2 regions of the Caldalkalibacillus thermarum genome follow, and region 1 is predicted to be linked to the other one. Evidence: predicted binding sites of a transcription regulator. Region 1 holds the regulator's gene; the other holds the start of a gene.
The links. Region 1 encodes CtsR, which represses protease genes until heat stress. Its sites were predicted from a motif close to ATGGTCAATAAAGGTCAAACA; they were not measured.
Positions count from the first base shown of each region.

Region 2: a site for CtsR is predicted at 1,523-1,543, ahead of clpP (ATP-dependent Clp endopeptidase proteolytic subunit ClpP). Genes of this name have one in related genera too.

Region 1 is NZ_BMKZ01000012.1:64,635-68,050, reverse strand. Features, by position in the region: gene IEW48_RS06745 (MgtC/SapB family protein) at 1-701, shown strand, start outside; gene IEW48_RS06740 (zinc ribbon domain-containing protein) at 823-981, opposite strand; gene IEW48_RS06735 (CtsR family transcriptional regulator) at 1,386-1,847, shown strand; gene mcsA (protein-arginine kinase activator protein McsA) at 1,895-2,413, shown strand; gene mcsB (protein-arginine kinase McsB) at 2,427-3,416, shown strand, end outside.
Region 2 is NZ_BMKZ01000023.1:29,240-32,655, forward strand. Features, by position in the region: gene whiA (DNA-binding protein WhiA) at 1-356, shown strand, start outside; gene IEW48_RS10230 (HPr family phosphocarrier protein) at 406-663, shown strand; gene clpP (ATP-dependent Clp endopeptidase proteolytic subunit ClpP) at 874-1,464, opposite strand; gene IEW48_RS10240 (phospho-sugar mutase) at 1,673-3,416, shown strand, end outside.

The DNA.
Region 1 (3,416 bases):
GGATTCAGGATGCCCATTATTTAGAAATTACCTTGCGTTTATTGCTGGCCACCTTACTTGGTGGTTTGGTGGGTTTGGAGAGGGAGCAAAGCAACCGCCCGGCTGGTTTTCGCACTCATATTTTGGTTTGTGTGGGCTCTGCCTTGATTATGCTCATCTCCATTTATGGTTTTGAGGAATATATTAAAGAGCGGAGCCAGTACGGCTATGTGGTGGCGGATCCCGCCCGGCTGGCTGCCCAGGTGGTGAGCGGCATCGGTTTTTTGGGAGCCGGAACAATCTTGGTACACGGCTTTGCCATCCGGGGGTTAACCACAGCGGCCTCCCTGTGGGTTGTCGCCGGCATTGGGCTGGCCTTAGGAGCCGGCTTCTACTTTGGCGCTATTTTGTCCACAGGGCTGGTTCTGTTGAGCCTGGTTGTGCTCAACCGTTTTGAATCGGCTGTGCTGCACAAAAGTTATTTTCACCGTCTGGTGCTTAAAGTGGAGGATCAGCCAGGCAAGTTAGGAGAAATTTGCACTAAGCTTGGGGAGCAAAATGTGAATATCCGCAAGTTGTCCATTGAGGAGGCCAGCCAGACAGACCCTGATACGGTCCGCCTGGTACTGAGCATTCGGATCCCCAATACTGTTTCCATGGCCATTTTGGTTGACCAGCTGCGCAGTTTGGAGGGTGTCAGAGAAGTGAGCATAGATAAATAGGGCCGTGACATACTCCCACCACCTACGCTAACGCTTAGAGGTGGGGGCTTCTCGGGTAATCCCTTCTAACGAAGGAAAATTGACCGAGCGATCCCCGTGTGCCCCACGGTTCGAGATCCAGTCAGGCAGTCCCTAACTGTTTCAGACCTTCCTTTTTGATATTTATGGCGGCGTTGGTGTCTCTGTCTGCCACAAAACCGCATTCACAACGAAATAGACGTTCGGAAAGCGATAGAGACACCTTCACTCGACCACAATACGAACGTTTGTTTGATTTTATTTTACCACACTCATCATATTAAGGCTACATCAAACCGACATTCATCTCCCACTTTCGCTTCGCTTAGAAGTGGGAGACTTCTGTCGGAGGTAAGTTAAAACAAAAAGCATTGAAAAAAGGCTGACCCCGGTGAAATGGGGGCAGCCCTTATTGTATGACAAACTAGGAAGCTATGGGTACTGAGCAGCAAACTATATGCCGCACATAAATCTCGATGTTTGAACGACACTAAGAGCGGGAAAAATTTTTTACGAACAGACTTGCATTATGGCACATTATTGCGTATAATTTAAGTAAAGTCAAAGATAGTCAAAGTCAAAACCTTTGGCCATTCTTTTCATGGCAACTGGAGGGTGAGGGTTGATTCACCTCAGGTGATCCGGTTTGGAGGTTGACCAGGCACCATGAAAAACATCTCTGACATTATTGAGCATTATTTAAAAAGCATTTTAGACAATAGTAAAAAGGGGTATATTGAGATTCAACGGAGTGAACTGGCCGACAAGTTTCAATGCGTCCCCTCCCAAATCAATTATGTGATCAAAACCCGCTTTACCGTTGAAAAAGGATATGTGGTGGAAAGCAAGCGGGGAGGTGGCGGATTTATCCGTATCCGCAAGGTACGTGTTGTGGATGAACAGCGGCACTTGCAAACCTTGCTCCGTCTGATCGAGGATGATATTTCTCAAACAGCAGCTGAAGGGATTATTGACCGGTTGCAGGAAACAGAACTGGTGACGGAGCGGGAAGCCCGCTTGATGAAAGCGGTCGTTCAGCGCAACGTTCTCCCCTTTGACGTGCGGGTCCGGGATCAGCTGAGGGCCAAGCTCCTGAAAGCGATGCTCGTGTCGTTGCTGTACCAATGAGGTGTTGAACAGGTTAAATTTCCCATGATAACAAAGGAGTGGGTGTCATGCACTGCCAAGAGTGTGGTGAACGTCCGGCCACTTTACATTTCACCAAGATCGTTAACGGACAGAAGACGGAGATTCATTTGTGCGATGTATGTGCCAAGGATAAGGGAGAAATGCTTCCCGGTTTCAACAACAGTTTTTCAATTCATAATTTGTTATCCGGATTTCTTTCCTTTGATCAGCCCAGCGGGACTGGAACGACCTATGCCCATCCCTTGCGCTGTGACCGGTGCGGGCTAACCTATGCCCAGTTTTCCAAAAGCGGGCGTTTTGGTTGCGCTCACTGTTACCGTGTCTTTGGGGACCGGCTGGAGCCGTTATTCAAAAAGGTGCATAGCGGCAATGTCAGCCATCACGGTAAAATCCCGCGCCGTTCGGGATCGCGCTTGAAAATGAAGAAGGAAATCGAGCTTAAAAAACAAAAATTGCAGCAAGCGGTAGCCAATGAAGAATTTGAACTGGCCGCTAAGCTGCGCGATGAGATCCGCGAGCTGGAGAAACAGTTGGTTCAAGAATGAGGAGGGGCGAGGCATGTCACTGCAACGTTTTATCAATCAAGCTCTGAGTGATTGGATGAAAGGGGGCGGTCCTGACCAGGATATTGTCATCTCAAGCCGCATCCGTCTGGCCCGCAATTTGACGGACATCCCTTTTCCTATGATTGCCACCCGGGAACAGCTGGAAAAAGTGGTTTCCAAAATGGAAAAAATACTAGAAAGAAGCAAAGATAACCAGGCGTTGGGCAACCTGGAACTTTTGCGCATGGAAGATTTGAGTTCCCTGGAGAAAAAAGTGCTGGTGGAAAAGCACCTGATCAGTCCCCTTCTGGCTGAGGAAGCAAGGGCGGGAGCTGTGATTTTAAGTGAAAATGAATCGATCAGCATTATGCTTAATGAAGAGGATCATCTGCGCATCCAGTGTCTCTTTCCTGGCTTTCAGCTGGAGGCAGCATGGACCCAGGCCAACAGCATCGATGACTGGCTGGAGATGAATGTGGACTTTGCGTTTGATGAGAAGCGGGGCTACCTGACCAGTTGCCCAACCAATGTGGGCACGGGTTTACGGGCTTCGGTAATGGTCCATCTGCCCGCTTTGGTCATGTCCAAGCAAATGAACCGCATTTTGCCGGCCATCAATCAGCTGGGGCTGGTTGTACGGGGGATTTACGGTGAAGGCAGCGATGCACTGGGTAACATTTTCCAAATTTCCAACCAGATCACCTTGGGTCGCTCAGAAACAGAGATTATTGAGGATCTAGGCAATGTCGCCATGCAATTGATTGAGCAGGAGAGACAGGCACGTAAGCAGCTTCTGGAATCTTCCCGTGTGCAATTGGAGGATAAAATCTTCCGTTCCTATGGTATTCTGGCCAATGCCAGGGTGATAGAGAGCAAAGAGGCCATGCAGCGCTTGTCCGATGTGCGGCTGGGAATTGATCTAGGTTTGATTAAAGGAGTTTCATCCACCATTATGAATGAACTGATCGTATTGACCCAGCCTGGATTTTTGCAGCAATATGCC
Region 2 (3,416 bases), on a different contig from region 1:
TTAACATTATCGGTGCCCATCAAGCTTTGTTCCAGTTTGAGGATGCCCGTATTGTTAAGGATATGCGCAATTCCGTTAACCGGTTGGTCAACTGTGAGACGGCCAATCTGAATAAAACCGTGGCGGCAGCCATGCGCCAGATTGAGAACATTCAGCTGATTGATGAAAAGATTGGCTTGGATAACTTACCTGACAAGCTGAAAGAAATCGCCCTGGTTCGCCTAGAACACCCCGATGTCAACCTGAAGGAACTGGGCGAGCTTCTGCCCAGCGGCAAGGTATCCAAGTCCGGGATCAATCACCGCCTGCGCAAGCTGGAAGAAATCGCTTCAAAATTAAGATCAGGCAGGGTATAATAATTAAAAATATGCATGGTATAGAATGACAAATGAGGGAGGAAGGTTCATGATTCACCAAACGGTAGAGGTGAAATTAAAAACGGGATTGCAAGCCCGCCCGGCCGCACTGTTTGTGCAAGAGGCGAATCGTTATGCTGCTGACATTTATGTAGAAAAAGACAACAAGAAAGTGAATGCCAAAAGCATTATGGGCATTATGAGCTTAGCCGTTGCCAAAGGCACCAACATTACCCTTTCAGCTGAAGGACATGACGCAGAGGAAGCGATTGCGGCCCTGACCCGCTTTGTTTCCAAGGAAGAGTAACTAAAAGCAAACAAGTAAGAACCCCGGTGGTGCCCCACAGCTTGAGCCAGCGCAATAAATAAAAAGAGTGATAGCTGTTTAAAGCCATCACTCTTTTTGTGTACAACATTTTTATGATGTAACATAAGTGAAACAGAATATGATGGAGAACAGATTACTATTTTATAATAGATGGATGGCACTGGCGCTTGGCCGTCTTCGCTGCTGGACCTATTTTTCTGGGGTGCGGGTAATCACTTCGTCGATCAGACCATAGGCTTTCGCTTCTTCAGCAGACATGAAGTGATCACGGTCTGTATCCCGTTCAATGCGCTCCAGAGGTTGCCCGGTCCGCTCGGCCAAGATTTTGTTCAGTCTATCCCGCATTTTTAAAATGCGTTTAGCATGAATCTCAATATCTGAGGCTTGCCCCTGTGTGCCTCCCAATGGCTGGTGAATCATCACTTCTGAGTTGGGCAGGGCAAAACGCTTGCCTTTTTCACCGGCCGCCAGGAGGAATGCTCCCATGGAAGCAGCCAATCCGATACAGATGGTGCTCACTTTTGGCTTAATGTATTGCATGGTATCGTAAATGGCCATTCCGGCTGTGATGGAACCTCCCGGGCTGTTAATGTACAGGGAAATGTCTTTTTCTGGATCTTCCGCAGCCAGAAACAACAACTGGGCGACAACAGCATTGGCCACCTGGTCATCGATAGGTGTCCCCAAGAAAATAATCCGGTCCTTTAACAAGCGCGAATAAATATCGTAGGCGCGTTCACCGCGATTGGTTTGTTCAATCACTGTGGGGATGAGTGGCATGGATGAAAGCCTCCTTTTCAGTCTGTTGATCATGTGTTACGCTATTATCATACTATAAAAGGTCAAAAAAGGTCAAATAAAAAACTCATCTTTTAGGTTTTGGCTGTGACCAAATCAAGCAAAAGGCGTAATTCATCACTAAAAAAATTTGCTTAGTGGATAGCACCCATAGAAGGTGGATATCACCCATAGAAAGGATGACAGCCCAATGAACCTGGAACAGGAACGCTATCAGCGCTGGATCAATGCTCCTGGTCTAGATCCCGCCCTGCGGAAGGAACTCGAAGCCATCAAGGACCAGCCTGCTGAAATCACCGAGCGTTTTTATACCCACTTGTCCTTCGGCACAGGAGGGATGCGCGGTGAAATTGGCGCCGGAACCAACCGCATGAACATCTATACCATTCGTAAGGCCACTTTAGGATTGGCACACTATTTACATAACCGAAAACGAGGGGATTTAAATCCAGAACAGAGCAATAACATGTCGCCGTCCAAACAGAACAAAGATGATCTGCAGGTGGTGATCGCCTACGATTGCCGCCATCAGTCGGACCGCTTTGCCTTAGAAGCGGCCTTGACACTGGCCCGCCAAGGGATCAAAGCCTACCTTTTTCCTGCCTTGGCCCCCACTCCCCAGCTGTCCTTTGCTGTACGCCGTTTGCAGGCTGATGCGGGGATTATGATCACAGCCAGCCATAATCCTCCTGAATATAATGGCTATAAGGTTTACGGGCCGGACGGGGCCCAGCTGAATGTGCAGGATGCAGAACAGCTTATGCGTGAGATCGGCCGGGTGGAGGATGAACTGTCCATTGAGGTCCTGAGGCAAGAGGAGGCGATAGACCAGGGACTCTTGGTCTATCTGGACGAACAAATTGACAGGGAGTATGTACGCTATGTGACTTCCCTTTCTCTTCGGCCGGAGATCATTAAACAGATGGGCGACCAATTTAAGATTGTGTTTACGCCACTGCACGGCGCGGCAACCAAACCGGTGCAGGCTGTGTTGAGGGAAGCCGGCTTTAGACAGGTGTATATGGTGGAAGAGCAAGTGACGCCTGATCCTGACTTCTCCACCGTGGCTTCGCCCAATCCGGAGGAGCATGAAGCTTTTACACTGGCCATTGAGAAAGCCCGGGCGGTGGATGCCGATCTGATTATGGGCACCGATCCTGATGCCGACCGCATGGGCCTCGTAGTCCGCGATGACCAGGGGGTCTACCGCGTGTTGACCGGCAACCAGACCGGCGCCCTCTTGTTGTACTATATTTTGACCCAAAAACAGGCCCAGGGCACGCTGGCGCCCAATCATACCATCTGCAAAACCATCGTCACCTCCGAGCTGGGGCGGGTCATTGGCCGTGACTTTGGCTTGGAGACCATTGACACGCTGACAGGCTTTAAATTTATTGGTGAAAAAATCAAACAGTTTAAAGCAGCTGGTGACCGGCAGTTTCTGTTTGGCTATGAAGAAAGCTACGGCTATCTGATCGGGGATGAAGTGCGGGACAAAGATGCGGTTCAGGCTGTGCTCTTGGCCGCAGAGATGGGAGCGTACTATAAAGCCAGAGGCTTGACTTTGTATGAGGCGTTGCTTGACCTGTATGAACAATACGGCTATTATCGTGAAGATCTGATCTCGGTAACATTAAAAGGACGGGAAGGACTGCAGCAGATCAAACAAACAATGGCCATGCTCCGTGAACATCCTCCCCATACATTGGCCGGCCAGCCGGTGGCAGTGTTTGAGGATTATCAGACCCAAGTGCGCCATGACCTGGTTCAGGACAAACAGGAACCGCTTCATCTTCCCGCTTCCAACGTGCTTAAATTTATCCTGCAGGATGAGACATGGGTGTGTGTCCGCCCATCAGGAACGGAGCCAAAGTTAAAGCTGTACATCGGGGTTAAAGGAGAATCCCTTGACGAAGCGGAAAGCAAACTGCAAG